4 regions of the Brevundimonas sp. UBA2503 genome follow, and region 1 is predicted to be linked to each of the others. Evidence: predicted binding sites of a transcription regulator. Region 1 holds the regulator's gene; each other region holds the start of a gene.

Region 1 (7,882 bases):
GGTCGTGGCCCGGTCCTGGATATGCGGAACGACGCGGGCGAGGGCGGCCTTCTCGGCCTCGGACTGCGCCACCAGATCGACCAGACGGGCGACATCCGCCTGCCGGATCCAGTGGGCATTGACGTGGGCCAGCTTGGCAAAGTCCAGCCTGGCCGGGGCCTTGTTGATCCCGGAAAGGTCAAACCATTCAATCGCCTGGGCGTCGTTGAACAGTTCGTCGTCACCGTGGGCCCAGCCGAGGCGGGCCAGATAGTTGCGCATGGCCTCGGGCAGGTAGCCCATATCGGCATATTCGTGCACCGCCTGGGCGCCGTGGCGCTTGGACAGCTTGGCGCCGTCGGGGCCGTGGATCAGGGGGATGTGAGCAAAGACCGGGCGGGTCCAGCCCAGGGCGTCATAGATCAGGGCCTGACGCGCGCCATTGTTCAGATGGTCGTCGCCGCGAATGATGTGGGTGACCCCCATGTCGTGGTCATCGGCCACAACTGCCAGATTATAGGTCGGATTTCCGTCCGACCGCAGCAGCACCAGATCATCCAGATCCTCGGCGCGCCAGTTGACGGGCCCCTGAACGGCGTCGTCGAGGGTCACGCGCGTGTCCAACGGACGCCGGAACCGGACCACATGCGGCTGGTTCAGGTCGCCCTCGGCCGGGTCGCGATCGCGCCAGGGCGAGACAAAGGTGCGCTTTTCGGCCCGCGCCTCATCGCGCAGACGACCGGTCTCTTCGGTAGAGGTCCAGTCGCGATAGGCATGGCCTTTCTCTACCAGAGTATCGACAACCTCGCGGTGACGGTCGGCGCGCGCGTGCTGGAAGACGGGCGGGGCGTCGGCGGTCAGGCCCAGCCAGTCCAGCCCGTCGAAAATCGCCTTCACGGCGGCCTCGGTCGACCGCTCGCGGTCGGTGTCCTCGACCCGGATCAGGAAGCGCCCGCCATGCCGCCGGGCAAAAAGCCAGTTGAAAAGCGCCGTTCTTGCCCCCCCAATGTGCAGGTATCCCGTGGGAGAGGGAGCGAAGCGCGTGACAACAGGGCCCGCTGGGGCCCGGGGGGTCAATGATGCGGGGGAGTCAGTCACAGGGTGAGGGTCTGGCCACGGTTCAGGAAGAGGCCGCCCTTATAGCCCCTGAAACGCTTGTGCCCAGCCTGGCAAAGCGATTTGCCGGGCGGGTGGTCGAGGGTGCGCGCGACGCCCTTCTGGCCCAGACCGACCGCTGGCGGCTGTGGGCCCCTGTGGCCTTCGGCGGTGGCTGCGGTCTCTATTTCGTTCTGAAGGCCGAGCCGCCGCTGTGGCCGCTGTTGCTGGCGGCGGTGGTCAGCGCGGCGGTCTGGTGGAGCGTGCGCCGCCATGGCCCCGGGCGCGGCCTGAGCGTCCCCTTGATGTTTCTGACGTTCTTTTTCGCCGGTTTGACGGTTACCAAACTGCGCTCGGACAATGTCGCGGCGCCCATTGCCCCCGCGACCTCGGATCCGGTCGTGGTGGAAGGCTGGGTGCTGGACGTCGACAGCCCAGGGGCGCGGGGCGCCCGCATCATCATGGCCCCCGTCCGGGTGCAGGGACTGGCCCCCGAGGAAACCCCGATGCGGTTGCGCGTGACGGTGCGGGGCGAGGCCCCCCGGCCGGGTGACGCCGTCAGCGTCTTTGCCATTCTGAACCCGCCGCCGGGGCCCGCCGCGCCCGGGGCCTATGACTTTGGCCGGACGGCCTGGTTCCAGAGCATGGGCGGCGTGGGGTTCGAGCTGGGCCAGACCCGCTGGATCGATCTGCCCCCGCCGCCGGACCCGCTGCGCCGCGCCATGGCCGTCAACCAGTTCCGCTTTGGACTGGCCGAGCGGCTGGTCGAGCGCCTCGGCCCCCGGGTGGGCGGGGTCGCGGCGGCCATGACGACCGGCCATGAAAGCTGGATCGCGCAGGAGACCTACGACACCATGCGGGACTCCGGCCTGATCCACATCCTGTCGATCTCGGGCCTGCACATGGCCATCGTCGGCGGCTTTGTCTTCTTCGCCGTGCGCTTCGGTATCGCGGCCTGGCCGTGGCTGGTGCTGCGCGTGCCGGGCAAGAAGGTCGCCGCCTGGGCCGGCTGGATCGCCGTCGTCGCCTATCTGATCATCTCGGGTGCACCGCCGCCGGCCGAGCGGGCGGCGATCACGGCCTCGGTCGCCTTTCTGGCCATCATCCTTGATCGGCCCGCCATCAGCATGAATGCGCTGGCGGTGGCGGCCTTTGCCGTCCTGCTGCTGCAGCCCGAGGCCATTGTCACGCCGGGCTTTCAGATGTCGTTTGCCGCGACCGCAGCCCTTGTGGCCCTGGCCGAGTCTTGGCCGCGCCGCCCGCGCGAGATCAAGGTGCCCCTGCCGATCCTGCTCGTGCAGCGGGCCGGCACATGGGTCGGACTTGCGATTCTGGCCAGCTTCGTCGCCGGCATGGCCACCGGCCCCTTCGCCATGCAGCATTTCAACCGGACGGCGGTCTATGGCCTGCTGGCCAATATGATCAGCTCGCCCATCGCCGACTTCATCATGATGCCGATGCTGGCGCTGGGGGTCTTACTTCAGCCGTTCGGCCTTGGCGGGCCGTTCCTGACGGTCGCGGGCTGGGGGATTGAGGCGATCATGGCCGTCGGGGCCTGGATCTCGACCCTGCCGGGGGCGGTGATCCATACCGCCAGTGCGCCGGTCATCGCCCTGCCGGTCGCCTTCATCGGCATTCTGGTGCTGTGCCTGTGGCGCGGGCGTCTGCGGTGGCTGGGCCTGCCGCTGGCCTGCGCGGTGATGATCTGGCCCCGGCATCCGACGCCGGACCTGTGGATCGCCGACGCGGGCACGAATGGCGCCATTGTGACGGAGGACGAGGCCCTGGTGGTCCGCAAGGTCGGGGCGTTCTCGCGCGATGTCTGGTCGGGGCGGCGGGGGCTGACGCTGGTCGAGCGCCCGGCCAAGGGCTGGACCTGCGGACGGGTCCATTGCGCGCCCGACACGCCGGGCCCGCTGGCGCTCTGGTGGGGGCGCAGCATCCCCGATGAGGCGCAGTTGGCGGCCCTATGTCAGTCGGCCGAGGTGGTCAGTGTCCGGGTTGAGCTGACAAGCCTGCCCGAAGCCTGCGCCGACCGTCTGGTGCTGGATGGTCGCGACTACGCCACGGGCGGCAGTGTCGAGCTGTGGCGTACAGCAGGGGGCTGGCGCGCCCTGTGGTCAACGACCGAGCGCGGCGCGCGTCCGTGGAACCGGCTGGGCGACCCCGATTATCAGGAATAATCCGCTATCAGGAGTAGCGGCGGATCAGCCCGACCAGACGGCCCTGCACCTTGACCTGATCGGGGCCGAAGATGCGCGTCTCATAGGCGCGGTTGGCAGGCTCCAGCGCGATGGAGGCGCCGCGCTTGCGCAGGCGCTTCAGCGTGGCCTCCTCTTCCTCGACCAGGGCCACGACGATCTCGCCGCTGTTGGCGGTGGTGACCTGACGGATGATGGCAAAGTCGCCGTCCAGAATGCCCGCCTCGATCATGGAATCGCCCTCGATCTCGAGCAGATAGTGTTCGCCCGCGCCCAGCAGGGCCTCGGGCACCGACATACGGTCGCGCTCGTGCTGGATGGCGGAAATGGGCGTGCCCGCCGCGATCTTGCCCAGCAGGGGCAGTTCCCGGGTGCCGCCGCTGTCGTGATTGGCATTGGCCGCAGCACGACCGCCGCCCTCGATGACGTCTGGCACGAAGGGCCCGCGCGTGCGCGCCGGGGTGACCGCCGCCTGATCCGGCAGCTTCAGCACTTCCAGCGCCCGGGCGCGGTGCGCCAGACGGCGGATGAAGCCGCGTTCCTCCAGCGCCGTGATCAGCCGGTGAATGCCCGATTTGGACGCCAGATCCAGCGCCGCCTTCATCTCGTCAAAGGAGGGCGAAACCCCGGTCTCGCGGATGCGCTCATGAATGAACATGAGCAGTTCGTGCTGTTTGCGCGTGAGCATGGAGACCTCTGACCCGAATCTGTTCCGCCTGTGGACAATAGCGGAACACACCGCGAACGTCCATCCAGTGTTCGTGAGGTGTTCTGGTTAAGGAGGGGTTAGCGGGACGCCTGGCCCATCAACGCCCGCGTCGCCGCCTCCACATCCGCCTGCCGCATCAAACTCTCCCCGACCAGCAGGGCGTCGGCGCCGGCTGCCACGACAGTGGCCACGTCCTGCGGGGTGAACAGGCCACTCTCGGCGACCAGGGTGGCGCCTTCAGGGGCCAGGGGCGCCAGTCGGGCGAAGGTGGCGATGTCGACCTCGAAGGTGCGGAGCGACCGGTTGTTCACGCCGACGAAGTCCGCGCCCAAGGCCACGGCGCGCGCCATTTCGGCTTCGTCATGGGTCTCGACCAGGGCGTCCATGCCAAAGCGCCGGGCCTCGGCCAGCAGGTCGGCGGCGAGGGTGTCATCGATCATGTCCATGATGATCAGGATGCAGTCGGCGCCCAGCGCCCGGCTCTCGGCGACCTGCCACGGGTCGACGAGGAAGTCCTTCCGCAGACAGGGCAGGCGGACGGCCTTGCGGGCCGCGACCAGAAAGGTGTCGTCGCCCTGAAAGCTCGGCCCGTCGGTCAGCACCGACAGACAGTCCGCGCCGCCGCGTTCATAGGCGCGCGCCAGTGCGGGCGGGTCGAAGTTTGCGCGGATCAGGCCCTTTGACGGGCTGGCCTTCTTGATCTCGGCGATCAGGCCGGGGCGGCCGGTGGCCTGGCGGGCCAGCAGCGCCGCCTTGAAGCCGCGCACCAGAGGGGCCTCAGCCGCGCGGGCCTCCACATCGGCCTGCGACAGGGTCGCCTTGCGCGCCGCGACGTCCTCGCGCTTGTAGGCGGCGATGCGGTCCAGCACGTCGCTCATGCCCGGGGCTCGGCTTCAAGGGACTCGGGCCGCATGTGGCTGATCGCGGACAGGCGGGTCAGGGCCGTACGGGCCGCGCCGTCATCGATGGCCCGGGCGGCCAGCGCCACGCCCTCGGTCAGAGACTCGGCCCGGTCCGCGACCACCAGGGCCGCCGCCGCATTCAGCAGCACAATGTCGCGATAGGCGCCGGGTGCGCCGTCCAGCAGGTCGGACAGGGCCTTGGCATTGGCCTCGGCATCGCCGCCCACCAGCGCCTCGGGATCGGCGCGGGGAAGGCCTGCCTCTTCGGGCGTGACGGTAAAGCGGCGGACGGAGCCGTTGTGCCATTCGGCCACCTCGGTGGGGCCGGTGGTGGTCAGTTCGTCCAGCCCCTCGCCGTGGACGGTCCAGGCGCGCTCGGCCCCCAGACGCCCCAGCACCTCCGCCAAGGGTTCCAGCAGGGCGGGGTCATAGACGCCCATGACCTGACGCCTTGCCCCCGCCGGATTCGACAGCGGCCCCAGCAGGTTGAAGACAGTCCTGAACCCGATTTCTGAGCGGATCGGGCCGACGTGGCGCATGGCCCCGTGATAGGCGGGCGCGAACAGGAAGCAGATCCCCGCCTGATCCAGGGCGCGCAGCTGGATCTCGGCCGGGGCCATCAGATCGACACCCAGCGCGGCCAGCACATCGGATGAGCCGGACTTTGAGCTCAGCGCCCGGTTGCCATGCTTGGCGACCTTCAGCCCCGCACCCGCCAGCACGAGGGCCGCAGCCGTCGAGACGTTCCAGGTGTGGCGGCCGTCCCCGCCCGTGCCGCAGGTGTCGATCACCGGATAGGGCACGGGGAAGGGCGTGGCGGCCTCGCGCATGGCGGTGGCAAAGGCGGCGATCTCCTCGACGGTCTCGCCGCGCATCCGCAGGGCGGTGACGGCGGCGGCGACCTGGGCGGGGGTGGGCTCACCCCGAAGGCAGGCAGCGAAGAAGGCGCGGGCGTCCGGCCCGGCCAGCGGGCGGCCCTCGATCAGCTGGGACAGCAGTCCCTTGAAGCCGTCGGACATCTCAGGCCGCCTGTGTGCGGCGGACACCCGCCAGATCGAGGAAGTTGGCCAGCATGGCGTGGCCGTGCTCGGTGGCGATCGACTCGGGGTGGAACTGGACGCCGTGGATCGGTCGGCTGACGTGGCTGAGGCCCATGATCTCGCCGTCCTCGGTCCAGGCCGTGACGGTCAGGACGTCGGGCAGGGTCTCGCGCCGCACGGCCAGCGAATGATAGCGGGTGGCGGTGAACGGCGAAGGCAAACCGGCGAACAGGGTCTGGCCCTCATGATGGATGGGCGAGGTCTTGCCGTGCATCAGCGCCTTGGCCCGGATCACCTCGCCGCCGAAGATCTGGCCGATGGCCTGATGGCCCAGACAGACGCCGAGGATCGGCAGGGTCGCGGGCGCCTGTTCGATCAGCGACAGACAGATGCCAGCCTCATTGGGCGAGCACGGGCCCGGCGAAAGCAGCACCGCCTCCGCCCCGGCGGACAGGGCCTGATCGACGGTCAGCTCGTCGTTGCGGACGACGCGCGTCTCCACGCCCAGCTCGGCCAGATAGTGGACGAGGTTCCAGGTGAAGCTGTCGTAGTTGTCGATGACGAGGATCATGAGCGGCTTCTAGAGGGCTGTCGCGCCCGCGCCAAGCGGCGGAGCGTAAACCGCGCGTTAACCCAATCAGACTGGTCTGGGGCCTGAGAGGGAGGCCCGACCATGGACATCACACCCAAGCTTGCCGAAGCTCGCCGTCTACTGGACGGGGACGCCCCGAAACCGGCGGCGCGACAGGCGATCGGGGCGCTGGCGGCCATGGGCCTTTTGGCGGCGGCGGCGATGCTGATGGCCGGCGCCGTGGTGCTGGGCCCAGGCGTCCAGTTCGAGGACCCTGCGCCCGCAACCTCAGTCGTTTCCTGAGACGAATCGCCACGCATCCTCTGCCGCGCGCATTGGGGCCCGGGCCTTGGCCAGGGTCTCCGCATATTCGGCGGCCGCATCGCTGTCGGCGACGACCCCGGCACCGGCCTGAACGTGGATCTGGCCGGGCGTAAACAGGGCGGTGCGCAAGACGATACAGATGTCGGCCTGACCGTCCGCCGAGATATAGCCGACGCCGCCGCCATAGCCGATGCCGCGTTTTTCGGTCTCGAGCTCGTCGATGATCTCCATGGCCCGCACCTTGGGCGCGCCTGACAGGGTGCCGGCGGGCAGGGCGGCCAGCAGGGTGTCGACGGCGTCCAGCTTCGGATCGGCCCGGCCGGTCACGTTCGAGACGATGTGCATGACCTGGCTGTAGCGTTCGACGACGAAGCTCTCGGTCACCGTCACACTGCCCGGGCGGCTGACGCGGCCGACGTCATTGCGGCCCAGATCCAGCAGCATCAGATGCTCGGCCCGTTCCTTGGGATCGGCCAGCAGTTCGGCCTCCAGTCGCTGGTCCTCGGCCTCGGTCGCGCCCCGCGCGCGGGTGCCCGCCAGCGGCCGGATGGTGACGCCGCCGTCCTTCAGCCGCACCAGAATCTCGGGGCTGGAGCCCGCCATCTGGAAGCCGCCGAAGTTCAGATAGAACAGATAGGGCGAGGGGTTCTGGCGCCGCAGCGAGCGGTAGAAGGCGAATGGATCGCGCGTCCACTCCGCCGACAGACGGTGGCTGAGCACCACCTGGAAGATATCACCCGCCTCTATATAGCGCTTGGCCCGGTCGACCATGGCGGCATAGGCGGGGGCGTCGACGCGGGTGTCGAACACGGGGGTCGGCAGAGGCGCAGCGCGCGGGCGCGACAGACCCTGATCCAGCCGAGCCTCGAAATCATCCAGCCGGGCGATGGCGCCGGACAAGGCCTGATCGGCTGACGTCACTCCATCCGGATAGGCGGCGGCAACCAGAACGATCTCGTGGCTGACGGAGTCGAAGATGGCGACCAGCGAGGGGCGGGCCAGCACGGCATCCGGCAGGTTCAGCGGGTCGGGATTGGCCTCACCCAGCGGCTCCAGCAGGC
Region 2 (7,882 bases), on a different contig from region 1:
TGGACCTGAAGCTGGATGTCGAGGTGCTGGGCAGCGACCTGAACCGCATCGCCCTCGAGAAGGCGCATCAGGGGGCCTATACAGGCTTTGAGATCCAGCGGGGCCTGTCGGCGGCCACCATGGTGCGATGGTTCCAGCCGCAGGGCGAACTATGGACAGCGGCCGATCCCCTGAAACGCGTCGTGCGGTTCGAGCGCGCCAATCTTGTCGACCTGAGCGCAACCGAGCCCGACGACCGCTTTGACGTCATCTTCTGTCGCAATGTGCTGACCGGTATGGAGCCGGCCGCCCGGGCGCTGGTGCTGGAAGGTCTGGAGCGGCGGCTGGTCGACGACGGCTGTCTGTTCCTCGGGGCCGACGAAAGCCTGAACGGCGACAGCCTGGCTTTCCGGCCCGTCAGCGGGCGTCGCGGCCTGCACGTTAAATCCCCGACCTTCCTGCAACGCGCTGCCTGATCCGCCTTACGCACCGCAAACGGCTGGGTTAGGGTCGGGACATGGTCGGTAAGGGGGTGACAATGTCGGCAGCCAGTCCGAGCCCGCGTGCGCGGATCGTCAGGGGCCATCCGGCGCTGGGCATCCTGCTGCTGGTGTCCCTGTTGCTGGGGCTGGGTCTGGCCGCCCTGCTGACCCGCACGCCCGCGCCCCGTCCTGCGGACGCAGAGGCCTCGGTCTTCTCGGCCGGGCGCGCCATGGTCGACGTCGAGCGACTGGCCCGCGCGCCGCGCCCGCTGGGCACCCCCGAGCACGCCGCGGCCCGGGCCTACCTGCTGGGCCGGATGCAGGCGCTGGGGCTGGACCCGGTGGTCATGGAGGGACCGCTGTCCCCCGGCTCGATCCGGCGGATGGAGCGCTGGGAGCTGTCGCCCGAAGCCGCCGGTTACCGGGTCCGTAATCTGGTCGGCCAGTTGCCGGGGCGCGACCCGTCCGCCGCCCCCGTGGTGCTGATGGCCCACTATGACAGTGTGCCCGGCTCGCCCGGGGCGGCCGACGACGCGACCGGCGTCGCCGCCGTGCTGGAAGCCGTCCGGGCCATTCAGGCGCGGGGTCCGACCGAGCGCCCGCTGATCGTGCTGATCACCGACGCCGAGGAGTTGGGCCTTGACGGGGCCCGTGTCTTCTTCGGCGACTATCCCGACCGGGCGCGGATCGGCTTTGTCGTCAATCTGGAGGCGCGCGGCGGCGGCGGACGCGCCATGATGTTCGAGACCGGCCCGGGTAACGCCGGCGCAGTTGGCCTTCTGGCCGGGGCCGCCCCGCATATCGACGGCGGGGTGACCAGCAATTCGCTGGCGGTGGCCATCTACCGGATGATGTCGAACGACACGGACTTTTCCGTGCCGCGAGAGCGGGGCATTGCCGGGCTGAACTTTGCCTTCATCGGTCGGGCCGACCAGTACCACCGCCCGTCCTCGACCCCGGACGCGCTGGACAAGGGCAGTCTGCAGCACATCGGCTCGCAGGCGCTGGAGGTCACCGACCGGCTGCTGCGCGCCGAGACCCTGCCGGAAGCCGGACCGGACCGCGTCTATGCCGATGCGTTCGGCGGGGCGATGCTCGTCATGGCAGCGCCCTGGGGCTGGGGACTGGTGCTTCTGTCGCTTGGGCTGCTGGCCTTTGCCGTCTTCCGCAGCCGGACGGCGCTGGCCAGTCTGTTGCGAGGAGCCGTCGATGGCGTCGCCTTCCTGGCGGGGGCCTTTGTTCTGGCGCAGGCGGTGCGGCTGGCGGCGGGGCCGATGCTGCGGCGGGTCGAGTCGGCCGATGTCTATTATCAGCTGCTGGAGCGGCTGCCCTTGATGGAAGTCGCTACCGGTCTGGCCCTGTTCGGGGCGGCACTGGTGTTTCTGGCGGGCGCGAGCGGCAAGCTGCGCATGGCGTGGATGGGCACCGTCGCGGTCCTCGGTCTGCTGGTCCAGCTGATCGGCGGCTGGGACCCGGTCAGCGCGGGCATGACCGCTCTGGCCCTTGTCGCCGCCATTCCGGTGCCGCCACCGGCGGCCAGCCCCTGGCCGCGCTGGCTGGGGCTGATCGGGCTGGTGCTGGTGCTGGGCGCGGTGGCGCAGGCGCTGCTGCCGGAGGCCGCCTTCCTGCTGCTGTGGCCCGGGCTGGTCGCGGTCGCGGCTGCCGCCTTCGTCGCCGCGATCGATCCGGAGCTGAGGCGGGTCCGGATCGGTCTGATCCCGGTCGTCGCGACCGTGGTCGTTGGGGGCTGGTTGCTGGCCATGGGCCATCCGGTGTTCCTCGGCATCGGCATGGACCTGCCGGGCATACTGGCCCTGATCGCCCTGCTGTGGCTGAGCCTTGCGGCGCCGCTGGCGCTGATGACGCCGAACAGTCCGGGCGCCGGGCCGTGGTCGGGCCTGAGGATCATCGGACTGGTGCTGATCGTGGCGGCGGTCTCCGTTTCGGCCTCGGCCCTCGTCTTCATGCCCGGCTGACCCGCCTCAGCCGCCGTCGGTCCAGACGGTCTTGTAGAGATCAAAGCGGCGGTCGCGCAGATTGCGGACCGTGCCCTGCGCCTTGGCCCAGGCGAGGTCGGAGAGGTCCAGGTCGGCGACGGTGATGGTCTCGACATTCTCGGACGCCTCGGCGGCGATGCCGTCGCGCGCAAAGGGGAAGTCGCAGGGCGTCAGGATGCACGACTGGGCGTACTGGACGTCCATGTTCTCGACATTGGGCAGATTGCCGACATTGCCCGACAGGGCGATGTAGCACTGGTTCTCGATGGCCCGCGCCGCCGAGCAATAGCGCACCCGCAGGTACCCCTGACGGTTATCGGTACAGAACGGCACGAACAGCATGCGCGCCCCCTCGTCGACCAGCCGCCGGGCCAGTTCGGGGAATTCGGAGTCGTAGCAGATCAGCACGCCGATCGGGCCGCAGTCGGTGTCGATGGCATGCACCATGTCGCCGCCCTTGATGTTCCACCAGTGCCGCTCGTTCGGGGTCGGGTGGATCTTTTCCTGGGCGTGGACCGAGCCGTCGCGCAGGAAGACATAGGCGACGTTCTGGATGTCGCCGTCGTCGGTCTGGGTCGGGTGCGAGCCGCCGATGATGTTGATGTTGTACTCGACCGCCATCTTGCGCAGGGCCTCGATGAAGCGGGGCGTATAGCGGGTCAGGGCCTCGATCGATTCCGCCGGCGTCAGCTTCTTCTTTTCCAGCGACAGCAGCTGCAGGGTGAACAGTTCGGGGAAGACGACAAAGTCGGTCCGGTAGTCGGCGGTCACATCGACGAAATATTCGATGTTGGCGATGAACTCCTCAAAGCTCGCCACCTTGCGCGCCTGCAGCTGGACGGTGGCGATGCGGACGTTCTCCTTGACCGCAAAGGCCGAACCCTTGCCCCGCTCCTCGACGAAATAGGGGTTGCGCCAGACCATGTGGGCGGCGTGGCCCATCGAGGCCGTATCGGAGGCCAGATAGCCCTTGAGCACGCCGATGGGTTCGAAACCCGTGCGCAGGTGAAAGCCGATCACCGGGTCGTTGGCCTTGCGCGCCGAGACGGCATCCAGATAGGCCTCGGGCTCGGCATAGGTGGCCTTCTTGCGCGCCAGCCCGGGCATGCGTCCGCCAAAAACGATGCCCTTCAGATTCTTGGCCTCGCAGAAGTCGCGCCGCGCATCATACAGGCGCTGGCCAATGCGCAGGCGCCGCCGGTCGGGGTCGACGCAGACCTCCATGCCATAGAACCATTCGCCGATGGGATCGTGACGCGAGGCATAGCCGCCGCCGGTGATCTGCGACCAGGTGTGCTGGCTCATCGCCGTCTTTTCATCGATGCGGAAGCCGGCGGCATAGCCGACGATGTCGCCTTCGTACTCGACCACGAACTGGCCGTCGGGGAAGGCCGAGATCTGGCCGCGCAGCATGCCCGTCGTATACGGCGGCATGGATTTGTAGACCTTGGAGACGAGGGCCGCGATGGCCTCCACATCTGCGGCGCGGGCATTGCGAATGTTCAGGACGGCGGGCTTGTTTGTTTTTGTCATGCCCCATCCAACGCGAAGCTTGGCCATTGGATCAATGGGGAAGCGGATTTTTCTTGCAGTGCAACAGGCTGTTTCCGGAACGTCGCCGCCCCGGGTGGCGTTGCGGGGCGATACACATCTTCACTGAGGAGCCACCCCCATGATCAAATGGGCCATCATTCTCGCCGTCATCGCCCTGATCCTGGGTGTGCTGGGTTTCACGGGCCTTGCCGGCGTTTTCGTCGACATCGCCATCATCCTGTTCTGGATCGCCGTCATCATCGCGGTCGCCGTCTTCGTCCTGGGCCTGACCGTTTACAAAAAGGTGAAGTGAGGGGCGCGCCTTCGCGCCCACGCCGAAGCCCCTCTCGCCCTTGGGGCAGAGGTGATGGAGAGGCGGGCGGCGCATGGGCCGGGGGCCCGGAACCGTGTGCTCCCGTGCTTTCGCCGTCAGGGAGCGTGTGTGAGTTTCGGCACCTGGCCTGGCGCCGCCCCGGTCGGTTCACGCGAGCGGTCTGAAGCTCCGGTCTCTTCCGCCGGGACCGGGGGCGCCGACGAACTTGCGCGGCCCGGCTCGTTTAACCCGGTTCGACCTCTTCCAGACGACTCAGCCCGCGACGGGCGAGGCGTCCAGAAACGCCCCGGACCCCGGTGTTTACACCGGGCAATCCCGCTCGACCGGCCCCCGCCGCCGCGTCAGTGCCTGGGTCCCGAGGCGCCTCTCCTGCGGCGGAGACAGCCAGAGGGTTGCACACCGCTGGACCGGGTCGGGAAGAACGGTCCGGGAAACGGTGGGGGTGTTGAAAGGGCGCGGGAATTCGGGGGCGGCTATCATAGCTGAGGGCGCCAGCTCAGCATTCCTTCTCCCCCGATGGGGAGAAGGGAGAAGAAAGAGGTTCATCACAAAGGACACAAAGGAGGCACGAAGGGCACAGAGGGGGTGTGCCCGTCGCCAAGGTCCCGCACGATAAATTGTCCCTTCTCCCAATGGGAGAAGGTGGCGCGTGAGCGCCGGATGAGGGGCGGCGGTGTCCGTCGGCGAACGCCGTGGCAGGACCGGTGCGACGGCTCACGCCGAAGGATGCGGAGAGCCCCTCACCCCCAACCCCCTCTCCCGCCGGGAGAGGGGACTTAAGAACGGGCTTCATCACAGCGGGGGGATGCTTGGGCTCGACCTCGTTGTGTCCTTTGTGGGGTCTTTGTGGTCTTTGTGATGAACCCCGCTTCATCAGACGGCCCCCTACGTCAATCCCGGTCGCACTCGAAAAAAGAACATATTGGCAACCAGAACAAAACATGCACATATGCCGGTCACCGGGAGCGGGCCGGGGGTGGATGTCCATCCCTGTGGCGGGTCTCTCCCGAAGTCGGATGGGAATCATGGCAAGGGAGTCGAAGGCAATGGCACAGGCGGCTTTGAAACTGGTGGGCAAGGAAGACGGCGACAAGGCGCGGGCTCTGGAAGCGGCGCTGGCCCAGATTGACCGGGCGTTCGGCAAGGGCTCGGTGATGAAGCTGGGCAAGGGCGGGATGGTGGCCGAGATCGAAAGCGTCTCGACCGGCTCGCTGGGTCTGGACATGGCGCTGGGGATCGGCGGCCTGCCCTATGGCCGGGTGATCGAGATTTTCGGCCCGGAAAGCTCCGGCAAGACCACGCTGGCGCTGCACACGGTGGCCGAGATCCAGAAGGTCGGCGGCGTGGCGGCGTTTGTTGACGCGGAACATGCGCTGGACCCGGTCTATGCCCAGAAGCTGGGCGTGAACCTCGACGACCTGCTGGTCAGCCAGCCGGACAATGGCGAGCAGGCGCTGGAAATCACCGACACCCTGGTGCGGTCGGGCGCGGTGGACATTGTGGTGATCGACTCGGTCGCCGCCCTGACGCCCCGGGCCGAGATCGAGGGCGAGATGGGCGACAGCCTGCCCGGCCTTCAGGCCCGCCTGATGAGCCAGGCGCTGCGCAAGCTGACCGCCTCGATCTCGCGGACCAATTGCATCGTCATCTTCATCAACCAGATCCGCCACAAGATCGGCGTCATGTACGGCTCGCCCGAGACGACCACCGGCGGCAATGCGCTGAAATTCTATGCCTCGGTGCGCCTCGACATCCGCCGCACCGGCGCCATCAAGAACCGCGACGAGGTGGTCGGCAACACCACCCGCGTCAAGGTGGTCAAGAACAAGGTGGCCCCGCCGTTCCGCGAGGTGATCTTCGACATCATGTATGGCGAGGGCATCTCGAAACTGGGCGAGATCATCGACCTGGGCGTCAAGGCCGGGGTGATCGAAAAGGCCGGCAGCTGGTTCTCCTACGACAGCCAGCGCATCGGCCAGGGCCGCGAGAATGTGCGCGAGTTCCTCAAGGCCAATCCCGATGTGGCGGCCTCGATCGAAAAGGCCGTGCGTCAGTCGACCAGCAAGATCGACGACGAACTGCTGGGCTCGCCCGAGCCCGACGAGGGGCAGGACCTCGAGGGCTGATCGCCCTCAAGCCGCTCGGCTTTCAGACTTCCCCGGGCGGTGCCTCGCGACCCGCCACCGACCCCGTGACATCCGTTCGGGGAAAAGAAGCCGCTCGACCCCCCGGTCGGGCGGCTTCGTCCGTTGTGGACGGCTGTCAGCGAAACAGCCGCTGCAGGCGCGGGCGCACCTTGAGGAACTGCACATACAGCCGCTCCAGCAGGGCCAGCACCATCCGGTTGCGAGCCATGAGGCCGAAGGGGCGGAGGATCGGAATGGCGCGCCACATGGCGGCGAAGGCGGCGGCGCCGGACAGCAACTGCCCGTCCTCGCGCACGTGAAAGCGGGACAGCATGTCGGCCGGGTCGAGCGGACAGGCCTCGGCCGCGCCCGGCTGGGCCACATCGACGAAGGTCAGGGCACCGCCACGGTCCAGCCGCCGCATGATGCCGATCTCGCGGCGACACAGGGGACAGGCCCCGTCATACCAGACGACCACTTCGCGCATGGCTGGACCCTAGCCCTCCCCCGGCCCGCCGTCGCCCGCCGCAATGTCGCGCCCGCTGATCACGGGCAGGTGATGCAATCCGGCGCATTCCTCTGTATGACGGCTGCCTCCCCGTTTCCTCCCGACTGACCGAGCCCGCCCCGATGTCCAGCCTCAAAGAGATCCGTTCGACCTTCCTCGACTATTTCGCCGCCGATGGTCACACCAAGGTGCAGTCCGCGCCGCTGGTGCCGCAGAACGATCCGACCCTGCTGTTCGTCAATGCCGGCATGGTGCCGTTCAAGAATGTCTTCACCGGTCAGGAGAAGCGCCCCTACAACCGCGCGACCAGTGCCCAGAAATGCGTGCGCGCCGGGGGCAAGCACAACGACCTGGACAATGTGGGCTATACCGCCCGCCACCACACCTTCTTCGAGATGATGGGCAATTTCTCGTTCGGCGATTACTTCAAGGAACACGCCATCGAGGCCGCCTGGAACCTCGTGACGAAGGACTTCGGCATTCCGAAGGACCGGCTGATGGCCACCGTCTATATCGACGACGATGAGGCCTTCGACCTGTGGAAGAAGATCGCCGGCCTGCCCGAAAGCCGCATCACCCGCATCGCCGGCTCGGACAATTTCTGGTCGATGGGCGACACCGGCCCGTGCGGTCCGTGTACCGAAATCTTCTATGACCACGGCGACCACATCTGGGGCGGACCTCCGGGCACGCCGGACGAGGACGGCGACCGCTGGGTCGAGATCTGGAACCTGGTCTTCATGCAGTTCGAACAGCAGGAAGACGGCACGCGCCTGAACCTGCCCAAGCCGTCGATCGACACCGGCATGGGGCTGGAGCGCGTTGCCGCCGTGCTGCAGGGCGTGCATTCCAACTATGAGACCGATCTGTTCCGCACCCTGATCAACGCCTCGGAAGAGGCCACCGGCGTGGCCGCCCAGGGT
Region 3 (7,882 bases), on a different contig from region 1:
GGGTCGGCGCCATCCTGTGGGCGGTGATCATGGCGGTCATCTTTCTGGGGCTGGTTCCGATCCCGGAAGTCAGCGGGACCTAAGCTTGGCCACAGACTGGTCTAGCTTTTGGGCCAACGTCCCGGCTAAAGCACAGCGAGACCCTGCTGCTTCATTCCGGATGTGCCCATGCGCCTGTCGCGCTATTTCCTGCCCACACTGAAAGAGGCGCCCGCCGACGCCCAGATCGTCTCGCATCAGCTGATGCTGAGGGCGGGTCTGATCCGTCAGGAAGCGGCGGGCATCTATGCCTGGCTGCCGCTGGGGCTGCGTGTGCTGCGCCGGATCGAGCAGATCGTGCGCGAGGAACAGGAGCGGGCAGGGGCGGTCGAACTTCTGATGCCGACGTTGCAGCTGGCCGACCTGTGGCGCGAGTCGGGCCGCTATGACGCCTATGGCCCCGAGATGCTGCGCATCAAGGACCGCCACGAGCGCGAGCTGCTGTATGGCCCGACCAATGAGGAGATGATCACCGACATCTTCCGGGCCTATGTGAAAAGCTACAAATCGCTGCCGCTGAACCTGTTTCACATCCAGTGGAAGTTCCGGGACGAGCGGCGTCCGCGGTTCGGGGTGATGCGCGGTCGCGAATTCCTGATGAAGGACGCCTATTCCTTCGATCTGGACGAGGCCTCGGCCCGCAAGGCCTATAACCGTATGTTCGTGGCCTATCTGAACACCTTCGCCCGCATGGGCCTGAAGGCGGTGCCCATGCGCGCCGACACCGGCCCGATCGGCGGTGACCTCAGTCACGAGTTCATCGTTCTGGCGGATACCGGCGAAAGCCAGGTGTTCTGCGACCGCAAGCTGGTCGAGATGCCGGCGCCGGGCGGAGATGTCGACTGGAACGACCTTCAGTCCATCGTGGACCAGCGGACCGCCCTCTATGCCGCGACCGAGGAGATGCACGAGTCTGAGCGTTTCGAGGCCGAGACCGCCGAGGACGACCGCCTGACCGCGCGCGGGATCGAGGTCGGGCACATCTTCTACTTCGGCACCAAATATTCGACGCCGATGAAGGCCCGTGTCCAGGGGCCTGACGGGCGAGACGCAGACGTTCACATGGGCAGCTATGGCGTGGGCGTGTCGCGCCTGCTGGGCGCCATTATCGAGGCCAGCCATGACGCCTCCGGCATCATCTGGCCCGATGCTGTGGCGCCGTTCGATGTCGTGGTGATCAACCTGCGGGCCAGCGACGAGGGTGTCTGCAATGCGTGCGAAGATGCCGTGAACCGGCTGGAAGCGCTCGGCAAGGAGGTGCTCTACGACGACACCGACGAGCGCCCGGGTGGCAAGTTCGCCACGGCAGACCTGATCGGCATCCCGTGGCAGCTGACCATCGGGCCCAAGGGCGTCGCCGAGGGCGTCGTCGAGCTTAAGCGCCGGGCGACGGGCGAGAAGCTGAGTGTGCCGCTGGACGAGGCCATCGCCCGGTTGACCGCATGACCGATACCGTCGGCAAGACTCCGAAGCCCGCCGGGCCGTTCTCTGCCTGGGAGATCGGACTGGCGCTGCGCTACCTGCGGGCCAAGCGCAAGGAGGGCGGCATCGCCCTGATCGCCATCATCTCCTATGTCGCGGTGGCGCTGGCCGTCATGGCCCTGATCGTGGTGATGAGCATCATGGCGGGCTTCCGCGCCGAACTGCTCAGCCGGATGCTGTCGTTCAACGGTCATATGTACGTTCAAGGGCAGGTGCTGAACGACCCCGAGCGCGATCTGGCGCTTGAACGACTCCGCGAGATTCCCGGGGTGGTCAGCGTGACGCCGCTGGTCGAGTCGCCCGCCATGTTCCAGGCCTCGGGCCGGGCAACCGGCGGTCTGGTGCGCGGCATCCGTCCCGAGGACCTGACCTCGATGACCTATGTCTATGACAGCCTGTCACAGACCGCGCGCGACATGTTCGGCAAGGGCGACTACGGCGGTGACTATGTGCTGATCGGCAAGTCCCTGTCCGAGGAACTGGGCATCGGAGTCGGCTCGCCCATCACCCTCTATTCCCCGACCGGGGCCGACAGCGCCTTCGGCAATCTAGGGGGGCTGTCCAAGACCTATGTGGTCGGCGGCATCTTCAGCTCGGGCACGGCGGACTACGACCGGGCCTTCGTCTTCATGCCATTGGAACAGGCGCAACTGTTCTTCGGCAAGGAAGGCCTGTGGGACATCATCGAGATGAAGACCGCTGAACCCGACCGGGTCGAGACGCTGAGAGAGCCAGTCCGAACGGCAGTCGGTGACGGCAATCTGGTCAGCGACTGGCGCGACCGTCTGGCGGCCTTCTGGGGCGCGTTGAAGGTCGAGCGCGTGGCCATGAGCATCATCCTGGGACTGGTCGTCGCGATCGCCGCGCTCAACATCATTTCCGGCATCGTCATGCTGGTGAAGAACAAGACCCGCGACATCGCCATCCTGCGGACCGTGGGGGCCAGCCAGTTCTCCATGCTGCGGATATTCTTCATCTCCGGCGCGGCCATCGGCATTGCCGGAACGGTCACGGGTCTGGTGCTGGGCCTGCTGTTCTGCCTGAACATCGGGGCGATCCAGCATTTCCTGGAGTGGGTCTTCCAGGTCGAGCTGTTCAATGCCGACGTCTATATGCTGGACGCCGTGCCGGCCCTTGTGGACCCCATGGACGTGTTCTGGGTGGCGATGTGGTCCTTCTTCATGAGCTGTGTCGCCGGGCTGATCCCGTCCTGGCAGGCCGCCAAGCTCGATCCGGTGGAGGCGCTTCGCTATGAATAGTCTCGCCCCGGCCGTGCTGTCGGTTCACGACCTGACCCGGACGTATGACACCGCCGCCGGCGGGCTGACGGTGCTGCGCGGCGTCAATCTGGACGTCCGTCCCGGCGAAATCGTTGGTCTGATCGGGCCGTCGGGCTCGGGCAAGTCCAGCCTGCTGCATGCGGCGGGTCTGCTGGAACATCCGACCTCGGGCGAGGTCCGGATCGATGGAGAGGCCGTCGGTGGCCTGCCCGAGCGAGCTCGCACTCATATCCGTCTGGCGCGCATCGGATTTGTCTATCAATTCCACCACCTGCTGCCGGAATTTGACGCGCGGGATAATGTGGCCCTGCCGCTCCGCATCGCGGGGCACGCGCTCGGCGCGGCGCGTGCGCGGGCTGAAGAACTGCTGGTCGCCCTGGGGCTCGCCGACCGGCTGACCCATCAGCCGTCGCAGCTATCGGGCGGAGAGCGTCAGCGGGTGGCCGTGGCCCGGGCCTTGGCCAACCGGCCGCGCCTGCTGCTGGCCGATGAGCCGACCGGCAATCTGGATCCTGCGACCAGCCAGACCGTGTTCGAGGCCCTGCACGATCTGGCCAAGAAGTCCGGCGTGGCGGCCCTGATCGCGACCCACAACATGGAACTGGCCGGCCATATGGACCGCGTCTTTGCCCTCAAGGACGGCCATCTGGAAGAACGCCCGGCGGAGAGCCAGGCCTACTGAGCGCTCAGGGTTTGGGCAGGGGCTTCAGGTCCACAAACGTCGGCGTGCTCTTCGTGGCGCGGGCCTGAATGGCGCCGAGGATGTCGGCGGTGTTCCAGATGGAACCCTGCATGACGGCGGCCCATTCCAGGCCGTCGGCGACGGTGTGGTCGCGGGCGTAGGTGATCGCGGCCTTCGACCCCGAGATCGCCAGAGGCGCCTTGGCGGAGATGGCGTGCGCCATCTCCAGGGTGGCAGCCAGTAGGGTATCGGCGTCCGGCAGCACAGCATTGACGAAGCCCAGACGCTCGGCGCGGTCGGCCATGAGACTGGTGCCCAGATAGGCAAGCTCTCGCACCACACCTTCGGGCAGCAGCAGGGGCAGGCGTTGCAGGCTGCCGACATCCGCCATCATGCCGATGTTGATCTCCTCGATGCGGAAGTACGCGTCGGCCGAAGCGAGCCGCAGGTCGCAGGCGGCAATCATGTCCAGCCCGGCCCCGACGCAGGCGCCCTGCACGGCAGCGATCACCGGGAAGCGGACTCGCTCCAGCATCGACAGGGCGTCCTGAAGTTCGCGGGCCGCCTGATGGAAGGCCTGCCGCTCGGCGGCGGTGTCCGTGCCCATGATAGCGCCGCCGGTGAAGACTGAGGTGTCCATTCCCGCGCAGAAATTCCGGCCCTCGCCCGACAGGACCAGCGCCCGCACATCCCCTGCTGCGTCCAGACCCCTCAAGGCCGGCCCCAGCCCCGTCCAGAAGCGCATGTCCAGCGCATTGGACACTTCGGGCCGTGACAGTCGCAGGTGGGCGACGGCTCCGTCACGGGTGATCTGGAAGGGTTGGGTCTCGGTCATCTCGGCGCCATCGCGATTGGTGGTAAACCCATGCTATCGGTTTTCCATCGAAATGCACTGGAGGACCGCGGCGATGTCGCTCAACGGAAAAACGCTCTTCATCACGGGGGCCAGTCGGGGGATCGGGCTGGCCATCGGCCTGCGCGCGGCCCGGGACGGCGCCAATGTCGTGATCGCCGCCAAGACCGCCGAGGCGCACAAACACCTGCCCGGCACCATCTATTCCGCCGCCGAGGAGATCGAGGCCGCAGGGGGCAAGGCCCTGCCACTGGTCGTCGATGTGCGCAGCGAGGACTCGGTGATGGTCGCGGTCGAGGCCGCCGTCGCCCGGTTCGGCGGGATCGACATCTGCGTCAACAATGCCTCGGCCATCCAGCTGACGGGCACGCTCGCCACCGACATGAAGCGGTATGACCTGATGCATCAGGTCAACGGGCGTGGCACCTTTCTGGTCTCCAAGGCCTGTATTCCGCACCTTAAACAGGCGACCAATCCGCATGTGCTGGCTCTGTCACCGCCGCTGGATCTATCTCCCCACTGGTTCGGCTCGCACGTCGCCTATTCGATGGCCAAGTACAATATGAGCCTGGCGATGCTGGGCATGGCCGAGGAATTCAAGGGCGACGGCATTGCCTTTAATGCCCTGTGGCCCCGCACGGCGGTAGCGACTGCGGCCATCGAATTCGCCCTGGCGGGTAAGGAGGGCCTGGCCCATTGCCGCACGCCCGAGATTCTGGCCGATGCGGCCCATGCCCTGTTCTGCCTGCCGGCGAGAGAGAATACGGGCCGGTTCCTGATCGACGACAGCTTCTTGTACGAGCAGGGCGTGCGCGACTTTGACGTCTATCGCGTCGATCCGACGAAAACGCTGATGCCCGACTTCTTCGTCCCGGCGGACAGCGTGCCGCCGCCCGGTGTCAAGATCGGCTGAGGTCCTATTCGACCGCGGCATCGCCCCAGACCCGGCGCAGGGCCGGGCTGCGGCGACAGCCGATGCGATAGGCCTCGTAGCGGCCCGGATTGCGACGCGCGTAGTCCTGATGTTCGTTTCCGGCCGGCCAGAAGCGGGCGGCCGCAATCACCGGCGTGGTGAAGCTCTGGCCGAGGGCTCGCTCGGCTGCCGCGCGCGAGGCATTGGCGGCGGGGCGCTGCTCGGCGGTGGCAAAGACGGCGGTCTCATAGCTGGGGCCGCGATCACAGAAGGCGCCGCCGGGGTCGGTCGGGTCGATGGTCCGCCAGAACCGGTCGACCAGCGCGCGGTAGCTCACGACGTTGGGGTCGAAGGTCACCTGGATGGCTTCCCGGTGGCCCGTGCCGCCCCGAACGACCTGGGCATAGGTCGGATTGGCGACGGTACCGCCCGCAAAGCCGGAGACTACAGACGACACGCCCCGGACGTTCTCGAACGCCTTTTCCGCCGACCAGAAACAGCCGCCGGCAAAGACGGCGATCTGGCTGCCCGGAGGCGGGGCCTCGGCGGGCGCGGGCGGGGCGGGGCTGCAGGCGGCGATGAGGGCGGCAAGCGCGATCAGGAAACGGGTCATGACTCTGGATACGATGCCGGACGACGAAAGGTTTCAAGCCCCGCTGTTGACACGGAACGTAAACAGAACATAGAACAGAAACGGAACATAATCACGGAGGCTGATCATGGCGCGTTGGGTTCGGGAAATGTTGTCGCTGGCGTCGTGCGGCGGTTTTGTCTGGATGGCGTGGCAGGCCGCCCTGCTGGCCTATTGATCCACCGGAGCGTCGCGCGGCTGGGGATGGATTGGAACGGACGGGGTGTCTGAGGCCAGAATCCTTCCATAGTCATTGCGTGTGCGGGCCGCAGGGCAGGGAGACAGTCGGTGACAGAGGCGTTCGGCGACAGTTTCGTCCACCTGAGGGCCCGTTCCGCCTATTCCTTGCTGGAAGGGGCGATCAAGGCCTCGGCCCTTGGCAAGCTAGCCGCCGAGGCCAGAATGCCGGCTGTGGCCATCGCCGACCGCACCAATCTGTTCGGCGCCCTCGAATTCAGCCAGGCGACCAAGGCGACCGGTGTTCAGCCGATCATCGGGTGCGCCCTGCCGGTCACCGGCATCGGCGGGCAGCGGTCCGAGCGCTGGGCCCGGCTGTCGACCGTGGTTCTGCTGGTCCAGAGCGAGCTCGGCTGGCGCAATCTGTCGGCCCTGTCGTCGCTGGCCTATCTGGAAACCGGAGATCTGGCCGAGCCGGGCGTTCCCTGGGAGCGGGTCCGCGACCATGCCGAGGGCTTGATCCTGTTGTCGGGCGGTCCGGATGGCCCGGTCGATCCCCTGTTTGTGCAGGGCAGGGATGGTGAGGCGCATGAAGCGCTGGCCGAAATGGCCCGGGTGTTCGGTGACCGCTTTTATGTCGAGTTGCAGCGCCACGATCTGGCCGAAGAGCGGCAGGCCGAGGCCGGGCTGGTGGCCTGGGCCTATAAATCCGAAGCCCCGCTGGTTGCGACCAATGACGTCTATTTCGTCCGGGCCGACCGGGCCAAGTCGCATGACGCCCTGTTGTGCATCGCCGACGGCGCCTTCACCGGTCAGGACGATCGCCGGCGGGTGACATCGCACCACTGGTTCAAGTCGGCATCCGACATGCGGACCTTATTCGCGGACCTGCCCGAGGCCTGCGACAACACGCTGGAAATCGCGAAGCGCTGTGCCTTTCTGGTGCCGACGCGGGCGCCGATCCTGCCCCGGTTCGACACCGGCGCAGGGCGAGACGAGGCTGACGAACTGGCATTTCAGGCGCGAGAGGGGTTGAAGGCCCGGCTGGCGGCGGTCGAGGCGGCCGCCCCGGAGCAGGCCTATTGGGACAGGCTCGAGTTCGAGGTCGGCGTCATCCAGCAGATGGGCTTCCCCGGCTACTTCCTGATCGTGTCGGACTTCATCAAATGGGCCAAGCTACAGGGTATCCCGGTCGGGCCGGGCCGGGGCTCCGGTGCCGGCTCTCTGGTCGCCTGGGCGCTGACCATCACCGACCTCGACCCGCTGCGGTTCGGCTTGCTGTTCGAACGGTTCCTGAACCCAGAGCGGGTCTCCATGCCCGACTTCGACATCGACTTCTGTCAGGAGCGGCGGGAAGAGGTGATCGCCTATGTGCAGAAGCACTATGGCGAGGATCGCGTCGCCCAGATCATCACCTTCGGCACGCTTCAGGCGCGGGCCGTGCTGCGCGATGTGGGTCGGGTGCTGCAGATGCCGCTGGGCCAGGTCGACCGGCTGGCCAAAATGGTGCCGGCCAACCCCGCCAACCCTGTCACCCTGGCGCAGGCCATCGAGCTGGAACCCCGCCTGAAACAGGCGCGTGACGACGAACCCGCGGTCGCCACCCTGCTGGCCACGGCGCTGGAACTCGAGGGGCTGTATCGCAACGCCTCGACCCACGCGGCGGGCATCGTCATCGGCGACCGGCCCCTGGTCGAGTTGACGCCGCTGTACAAGGATCCCCGCTCCGACATTCCGGCCACCCAGTTCAACATGAAGTGGGTCGAGCCCGCCGGTCTGGTGAAGTTCGACTTTCTGGGCCTGAAGACGCTGACGGTTCTGGATC
Region 4 (7,882 bases), on a different contig from region 1:
CCATGTGGTGCGCGAACTGTCGGCCGAGGCGGACAGCGCCGCGGAAACCACGGCTGACAATCCGGACGAGTCCGTCTAAGGCTGGGGCCTCATCAATCGGGGAGGGTGTGGTGATGACGTTTTCTGCAACAGACGCGGCCTTTGAAGGTTTTCGCGTGGTGCGGCGCAAGCCGATGGTGCTGCTGTGGTGGGCCGCCTTTTATCTGGTCAGCTTCGCACTGATATTCCTGCTGGCTGCCGGCCCGATCGCGGGCGTGATGGCCGCAGCGTCGGATCTTGAGAATATGGGACCCGGCGCGACGCCCGAGGATCTGCGGCCGTTCATGATGGCCTATCTGGCCGTGTTTCCGATCCTCATCCCGCTGGGCATATTGATGGGGGCTGTCCTCAACGCCGCCGTGGCGCGCTCGGTTCTGGAGCCCGGCAAATCGGCATTTGGTTACCTTCGGATCGGTATGGATGAGGTCCGCGTGGCCGTGGTCTCCGTGGTCCTGTCGATCGTCATGGGCCTGGCCGCGATGGTCATCTTCGGAGTAGCAGGGTTCATTGCCGGATTCCTTGGAGCCGCCGACGTACCGGGGGGGGCGCTGATCATTGTCGTGGTGTTCCTCGCAGCGATTGCGGCGATGATCTGGCTGGCGGTGCGGTTGTCGCTGGCCATTCCGATCACCGTGGCCGAGAAGCGGTTCGCTTTCTTTGACTCGTTCAAGGTGACGGGCGGGCATCTGTGGGGGCTGATCGGCATGGCGGTCATCGCCTTTGTCATGACCCTTGTTGTCAGCATTCTGACGTCGATCGTCTTTTTCCCCCTGACCATGGGTATGGGAGCGGCCGTTGACTGGGAATCGCTGGAAGGCATGAACGCCATGGGCATCCTGCAGGCCATCGGTCCGATGGTGGCGGTCGCCATCGTCCTGCAGGCGATCTCGTCGGCGCTGCTGGCGGCGGTCATGTATGCGCCGTTTGCCGCCGCCTACCGCGATCTGAAGGGCACGGGCACGCCCGAGCTGGCCTGATCGCCTGACTGACCGATCAACGATGAAGCCCGGGCGTCAGGCTTTCGCCCGGGCTTTTCGTTTGGCCGGTGCCGGCTCGGCCGTGAGCGCCACCACACGCGCCTTGCGGCGGTCCTCATGGCGCTCCAGCACGGGCTTGAGGTAGCGACCCGTCCAGCTGGCGGCGTTGTCGGCAACCTGTTCCGGCGTGCCGACCGCGACGATCTCGCCGCCCCCGTCGCCGCCCTCGGGGCCAAAGTCGAGCAGCCAGTCGGCCACCTTGATGACGTCCAGATTGTGCTCGATCACCACGATGGTGTTGCCGGCCTCGACCAGTTCCTGAAGGACCTCGAGCAGCTTGCGCGTGTCCTCGAAATGCAGACCGGTGGTCGGCTCGTCGAGGATGTAGAGGGTCTTGCCGGTGGCGCGTTTCGACAGCTCCTTGGACAGCTTGACACGCTGGGCCTCACCGCCCGACAGGGTGGTGGCGGGCTGGCCGACCTTGACGTAGCCCAGGCCCACGCGCTCCAGCGTCAGCATACGGTCGCGGATCGGCGGCACGGCCTTGAAGAAGGTCGCGGCCTCCTCGACCGTCATATCCAGAACGTCGGATATGCTCTTGCCCTTGAACACCACTTCCAGCGTTTCGCGGTTGTAGCGTTTGCCCTTGCAGACGTCGCAGGTGACATAGACGTCGGGCAGGAAGTGCATCTCGATCTTGATGACGCCGTCGCCCTGACAGGCCTCGCACCGCCCGCCCTTGACGTTGAAGCTGAACCGACCGGGGCCATAGCCGCGCGCCTTGGACTCCGGCAGGCCGGCGTACCAGTCGCGGATCGGCCCGAACGCGCCGGTGTAGGTGGCCGGGTTCGAACGCGGGGTGCGGCCGATGGGCGACTGGTCGATGTCGATGACCTTGTCGAAATGCTCCATCCCCTCGATGCGGTCGTGGGGGGCCGGGGCGTCAGAAGCATTGTGAAGGCGGCGCGCGGCGGCCTTGTACAGCGTCTCGATGGTGAAGGTCGACTTGCCCCCGCCCGACACGCCGGTGATGCAGGTGAACAGGCCGACCGGGATCTCGCCCGTCACGTTCTTGAGGTTGTTGCCGGTGGCGCCCGAGATGCGGAGCATCCGCTTGCGGTCGACCGGGCGGCGGCCATCGACCGGCAGTTCGATCTCGCGCTCGCCGGTCAGATATTTGCCGGTCAGGGACCTGGGGTTGGCCATCACCTCATCCGGCGTGCCCTGGGCGCAGATCTCGCCGCCGTGGACGCCCGCAGCGGGGCCCATGTCGATGACATGATCGGCGGTCAGGATGGCTTCCTCATCGTGCTCGACGACCAGCACGGAGTTGCCGAGGTCGCGCAGGCCGCGCAGGCTGTCCAGCAGGCGGCTGTTGTCGCGCTGGTGCAGGCCGATGGACGGCTCGTCCAGCACATAGAGCACGCCGGTCAGGCCCGAGCCGATCTGACTGGCCAGACGGATGCGCTGGCTCTCGCCGCCCGAAAGGGTGCCGGAGTTGCGCGACAGGTTCAGATAGTCGAGCCCGACATTGTTCAGGAACCGCAGCCGGTCGGTGATCTCCTTGAGGATACGCCGGGCGATCTCGGCCTGCTTCTCGGTCAGGGTCTCCTCAAGGGTCGAGAACCAGAGGTATGCCTTCGAGATCGACAGGGCGTTGACGTCGGCGATGTCCTCGCCGTTGATCTTGACGGCCAGAGCCTCGGGCTTCAGCCGCTTGCCGCCGCAGGACTCGCAGGGCGTCTCGGACTGGTAGCGGCCCAGCTCCTCGCGCACCCAGGCGCTGTCGGTCTCGCGCCAGCGACGCTCAAGGTTCGGAAGCACCCCCTCGAACGGCTTGGAGACCTCATATTTGCGGGCATTGTCGTCATAGACGAATTTGATCTTCTCCTTGCCCGTGCCGCCCAGGATGACGTCGCGCGCCTCCTGCGGCAGGTCGCGCCAGGACTTGTCCATCGAGAAGCCATAGTGGCGGGCCAGTGCCTGCAGCGTCTGGGTGTAGAGGGGCGAGGGACCGCGCGACCATGGGGCGACCGCGCCCTTGTGCAGGGTCTTGTCGGTATCCGGCACCACCAGCCCGGCGTCGAACGCCAGCTTGACGCCCAGGCCGTCGCACGACGGACAGGCCCCGGTCGGGCTGTTGAACGAGAACAGCCGCGGCTCGATCTCGCTGATGGTGAACCCCGACACCGGACAGGCGAACCGCTCGGAAAAGATGATCCGGCGCGGCTCGGTCTCGCCCTCGGCCACACTGGCCCATTCGGCAACGGCGATGCCGTCGGTCAGCTTCAGCGCGGTCTGCAGGCTGTCGGCGTAGCGGCCCTCAAGGCCCTCCTTGGTGATCAGCCGGTCGACCACGACATCGATGTCGTGCTTGAACTTCTTGTCGAGGACCGGCGCGTCCTCGATCGGATAGAATTCCCCGTCGATCTTCAGCCGCTGATAGCCCAGCCGCTGCCATTCGGCGATTTCCTTGCGGTATTCGCCCTTGCGGTCGCGCACCACGGGCGCCAGCAGCAGGATGCGCTCGCCCTCGGGCAGGGCGGTCAGCTTGTCGACCATCTGGCTGACGGTCTGGCTCTCGATCGGCAGGCCCGTGGCCGGCGAATAGGGCACGCCGACCCGCGCCCACAGCAGGCGCATATAGTCGTTGATCTCGGTCACCGTGCCGACGGTCGAGCGCGGGTTCTTCGACGTCGTCTTCTGTTCGATCGAGATGGCCGGCGACAGGCCTTCGATCAGGTCGACGTCCGGCTTGCCCATCAGCTCCAGGAACTGGCGCGCATAGGCCGACAGGCTCTCGACATAGCGCCGCTGGCCCTCGGCATAGATGGTGTCGAACGCCAGCGAGGACTTGCCCGAGCCCGACAGCCCCGTCATGACCACCAGCTGGCCACGGGGAATGTCGACATCGACGCCCTTGAGATTGTGCTCGCGTGCGCCGCGCACACGGATGAAGTCGTGTTTTTCGATCATGCCTGTCCGGGAACGCAGAGAGGGCCGGACGGGTCCGGCGTGCCGCCGCTATATGGGCACTGAATCGCAGGATGCAGCAAGAACATTTAGGGAACCTGCGAGGGACTGGCCGGTCTTCTCACGGCTTCGTGCGGCGAATGCGGCTTGCACCCCGGAGCCTTTGACCCCATTCTGATGTCTTCGCGTGAGTAGTTTCGGAGGCCAGACGATCATGATCAGCGCTGTGGAAATCGGTTTCGCCCTTTCCCTCGTCGCCCTCGTGGTCGCCTATGTCTCGCTCCAGCCTCGCCCGAAACCCGTCCCCATCCGCATTCGTGACGCTCAGCGGCGTCGCCGCCCGGACGCCTGACGGCCGAACCCTCTTCGAAAATCTGAGCCTGTCGCTGGGGCGCGAGCGCACCGGCATCGTTGGTCGCAATGGCACCGGCAAGACGACCCTGCTTGATCTGATCGCGGGGGACCAAGCTCCGGCCGAAGGCCATATCGTGCGCAATGGCTCCATCGCCCGTCTGCGACAGGACGCCGGGGCCGTGCCGGGCCAGACCGTGGCCGCCGCGCTGGGGGTCGAGGCGGCGCAGGCGCGGCTGGCCCGCATTCTGGCGGGGGACGGTACTGCCGACGACCTGGCCGAGGCCGACTGGACCCTTGAGGCGCGACTGGAATCGGCGCTGGCAGCCGTGGGGCTGGGCGGATTGGCGCCGGCCCGCGAGGCGGCGACGCTCAGCGGGGGCGAACGGACGCGGCTGGAGCTGGCGGCGCTGGAGCTGGCGGGGGCCGAGCTGATCCTGCTGGATGAACCCACCAATCATCTTGATGCCGACGGCCGCGCACTTGTGGCCGAGCGCCTGTCTCGCTGGCCGGGCGGGGCGGTGGTGGTCAGTCACGACCGCGCCCTGTTGCGCCAGATGGACCGGATCGTCGAGTTGTCGCCGCTGGGGGCCACGGTCTATGGCGGCAACTACGACCTCTATGCCGAGCGCAAGGCGATCGAACGGGTCGCGGCCGAGCACGATCTGGCCGTAGCCGAGAGCGAGGTCGCCCGCACGGCCGCCGATGCCCAGCGCCGGGCCGAAGGCAAGGCCCGGCGGGATCGCGCGGGGCGGAAGAAGGGCATGAAGGGCGATATGCCCAAGATCCTGCGGGACTTCCGCGCAGAGACAGCCGAGAATTCCGCCGGCCATGACGCCCGGCTGGCGGCCCGTCAGGCGGCAGAGGCCGAACAGACCCTGGTTGCGGCGCGTGAACGGGTCGAGCGGGTGCGGCGGATGACCCTGCCCCTGCCTGAGACAGGACTGGCCGCCGGGCGACAGGTGCTGACTCTGCAAGGCGTCAGGGTCGACGGCGAACGAGGCCTTCGGGTCGGTCCCGTCGATCTGAGGCTGACCGGAGCGGAACGGGTGGCGATCACCGGCCCCAACGGGTCGGGCAAGACCACCCTGCTGGACCTGATCGCAGGGCGGATCATGCCGTCAGCGGGCACGGTCGAATGCGCGGTGCCGCTGGCCCTGCTGGACCAACACGCCGGTTTGCTGCGCGACGACGAAACCCTGATCGAGGCCTGGCAGAGGCTGAACCCGGACGGCACACTGAACGACGCCCAGGCGGCGCTGGCGCGGTTCCTGTTCCGCAATGTCGAGGCGCACAAACGGGTGGAGACCCTGTCGGGCGGCGAGCGCCTGCGGGCCGCTCTCGCCTGCGTGATGACGGGCACGCGTCCGCCGCAGCTGCTGGTGCTGGACGAGCCGACCAACCATCTGGACCTGGACGCCATCGAGGCGGTCGAGGCCGCGCTGGCCGCGTGGGACGGGGCGCTGGTGGTCGTCAGCCACGACCGCGACTTTCTGGACGCGGTCGGGATCGAGCGCGAGATCCGGCTCTAGTTCTCCGACGACGGATCGCCTGGCACCGTCTGCACCGGCGGGGCGTCCGCCGGGTTGGTCGGCACCGGCGGGGTCGTCAGCGCACTGTCCTCGGTGCGGACGCCACGCAGGTGCTTGGCCTCTTCCTTTTCGCCGATGTCGAGGAAGCCGGGGGCCGAGGCGTTGTGCTGTTCCAGATTGCCGGTGCGGACGACGACCGAGCGATAGCCGTCCCAGATCATGTGGAGGGCGACATACAGCACGATGAAGAGGCCGACGTAGCCGATCCAGCGATGCTTGTTCAGCAGCTTGGCGATGAAGGTCGCGGCCACACCCATCAGGGCGATCGATAGCACCAGACCAAAGACCATGATCCACGGGTGATCGTGGGCGGCGCCTGCGACGGCCAGCACATTGTCGAGCGACATGGTGATGTCGGCGATCATGATCTGGACCAGGGCCGCGCAGAAGGTCTTGCGCTTGATGCCCATTTCCTCGGGCGTGGCCCCGCCGCCGTGGTGGGCAGCCAGCGCCATCTCCATGGCCTCGCCGGACTCGGCCTGGTCGTGAGTCCGCTGTTCCTGCAGTTCGCGCCACATCTTCCAGCACACCCACAGCAGCAGGAAACCGCCGGCCATCAGAAGGCCGACGATGGCCAGCAGCTGGACGGTGATCAGGGCAAAGCCGATGCGCATGATCACGGCGGCGGCCAGACCGATCAGAATGGCCTTCTTTCGCTGTTCAGCGGGCAGGGCGGCGGCCGCCAGACCCACGGCCACGGCATTGTCGCCGGCCAGCACCAGGTCGATCATCAGCACCTTGCCAAGCGCGGTCAGTTGGCTGGCGAGTTCGGGAGACGAGAGAAATTCCATTTCGGCTCTGTAAGGCAGTCAGGGGCGGTCCGGCAAGCGGTGAGCGATCCGTGTTTGTGCCCCTATTTCAGCTGGAGTAGGATTGCGCCATGACCCGCGACGAACTGCTTGCCAGACTGAGGGACCAGAAGCCGTGGCTGGCAGAGCAGGGGATCGTGAACCTGCGCCTGTTCGGCAGCTATGCGCGGGATGAAGCGGGGCCGGACAGCGACGTCGATTTGCTGGTCGATACCTCCCGGCCGCTGGGGTTGGAGTTCCTGACGGTCGAGCGGCTGCTGGGAGAGCGGCTGGGCCGGTCGGTCGAATTCTGCTCCACGGACGTCATGCACTCCAAGATCAGGAGCAAGGCAGAGGGCGAAGCGGTTGCCGTTTGAAGAGACGGACAGCATTCATCTCGATGAGATGCTGGACGCGGCCACGCGCCTGAGGGCGCATCTGCAAAGGATAACGGTCGAGGCCTTCGAGGACGATGCGCTGGTTTATGACGCGGTTTGCCTGTGTCTGATGCGGATCGGGGAAGGCGCGCGGCTGCTCTCTGACGCCGCAAAGGCCCAGCTGCCCGATGTGCCATGGCCGGATGTCATCAATCTGCGACATCGCATTGCCCATGGCTACAGTCACCTTCGGGGGTCGGTGATCTGGATGACCGCCATGCGCAGTGTTCCCGCCCTCGAGGCGGCCCTGCGCACGCTGCGGGCGCGGATGGACTGATCCTCAGCCCTGCTTCCTTGACGCCTCATAGAGGGCGACGGCGGCGGCGTTCGACACATTGAGGCTTTCGAAGCCACCCGGCATGGGAATGCGGGCAAGGGTGTCGCAGTTTTCCGCCACCAGACGACGCAGGCCGTCGCCTTCCGAGCCCATGACCAGGACGGTGGGGCGCCCGTCGAGCGCCTCGTCCAGCGTCATATCGCCCTCGCCTTCCAGCCCGACGATGTGCCAGCCGGCCTCCTGCAGGGTGCGGAGCGCGCGCGACAGATTGGTCACCCGGGCACAGGGCAGGCGCTCGGTGGCGCCGGCCGCCGTCTTGGCCAGCGGTCCGGCCAGCGCCGGGCTGTGCCGGTCCTGAACGATGATGCCGCGGGCCCCGAAGGCCAGCGCCGAGCGGAAGATGGCACCGACGTTCTGCGGATCGGTCAGCTGGTCCAGCATGACCAGT

What was found. The regulator LexA, encoded in region 1, represses DNA repair genes until DNA is damaged. The targets are predictions, from matches to a motif close to ATGTTCNCNANNTGTTCT.
Region 2: recA (recombinase RecA) is a predicted target of LexA. The motif match lies at 5,240-5,257, and genes of this name have one in related genera.
Region 3: dnaE (DNA polymerase III subunit alpha) is a predicted target of LexA. The motif match lies at 5,916-5,933, and genes of this name have one in related genera.
Region 4: uvrA (excinuclease ABC subunit UvrA) is a predicted target of LexA. The motif match lies at 4,072-4,089, and genes of this name have one in related genera.

What each region holds. Positions count from the first base shown of each region.
Region 1 is NZ_DDOD01000024.1:5,874-13,755, forward strand. Features, by position in the region: gene gltX (glutamate--tRNA ligase) at 1-1,056, opposite strand, end outside; gene B4K74_RS11360 (ComEC/Rec2 family competence protein) at 1,056-3,257, shown strand; gene lexA (transcriptional repressor LexA) at 3,265-3,963, opposite strand; gene trpC (indole-3-glycerol phosphate synthase TrpC) at 4,062-4,862, opposite strand; gene trpD (anthranilate phosphoribosyltransferase) at 4,859-5,905, opposite strand; gene B4K74_RS11380 (anthranilate synthase component II) at 5,907-6,497, opposite strand; gene B4K74_RS11385 (peptidoglycan-binding protein) at 6,600-6,800, shown strand; gene trpE (anthranilate synthase component I) at 6,786-7,882, opposite strand, start outside.
Region 2 is NZ_DDOD01000008.1:49,340-57,221, reverse strand. Features, by position in the region: gene B4K74_RS02940 (CheR family methyltransferase) at 1-455, shown strand, start outside; gene B4K74_RS02935 (M20/M25/M40 family metallo-hydrolase) at 518-2,437, shown strand; gene B4K74_RS02930 (bifunctional GNAT family N-acetyltransferase/carbon-nitrogen hydrolase family protein) at 2,444-3,991, opposite strand; gene B4K74_RS02925 (DUF1328 domain-containing protein) at 4,131-4,304, shown strand; gene recA (recombinase RecA) at 5,372-6,451, shown strand; gene B4K74_RS02915 (thiol-disulfide oxidoreductase DCC family protein) at 6,588-6,938, opposite strand; gene alaS (alanine--tRNA ligase) at 7,082-7,882, shown strand, end outside.
Region 3 is NZ_DDOD01000005.1:98,243-106,124, forward strand. Features, by position in the region: gene B4K74_RS01340 (DUF1467 family protein) at 1-83, shown strand, start outside; gene proS (proline--tRNA ligase) at 169-1,485, shown strand; gene B4K74_RS01350 (lipoprotein-releasing ABC transporter permease subunit) at 1,482-2,780, shown strand; gene B4K74_RS01355 (ABC transporter ATP-binding protein) at 2,773-3,483, shown strand; gene B4K74_RS01360 (enoyl-CoA hydratase-related protein) at 3,488-4,318, opposite strand; gene B4K74_RS01365 (SDR family oxidoreductase) at 4,392-5,249, shown strand; gene msrA (peptide-methionine (S)-S-oxide reductase MsrA) at 5,254-5,862, opposite strand; gene dnaE (DNA polymerase III subunit alpha) at 6,169-7,882, shown strand, end outside.
Region 4 is NZ_DDOD01000011.1:223,781-231,662, forward strand. Features, by position in the region: gene B4K74_RS06570 (hypothetical protein) at 1-79, shown strand, start outside; gene B4K74_RS06575 (hypothetical protein) at 114-1,016, shown strand; gene uvrA (excinuclease ABC subunit UvrA) at 1,053-3,992, opposite strand; gene B4K74_RS06585 (ABC-F family ATP-binding cassette domain-containing protein) at 4,307-5,872, shown strand; gene B4K74_RS06590 (TerC family protein) at 5,869-6,723, opposite strand; gene B4K74_RS06595 (nucleotidyltransferase family protein) at 6,813-7,097, shown strand; gene B4K74_RS06600 (DUF86 domain-containing protein) at 7,087-7,434, shown strand; gene rlmB (23S rRNA (guanosine(2251)-2'-O)-methyltransferase RlmB) at 7,438-7,882, opposite strand, start outside.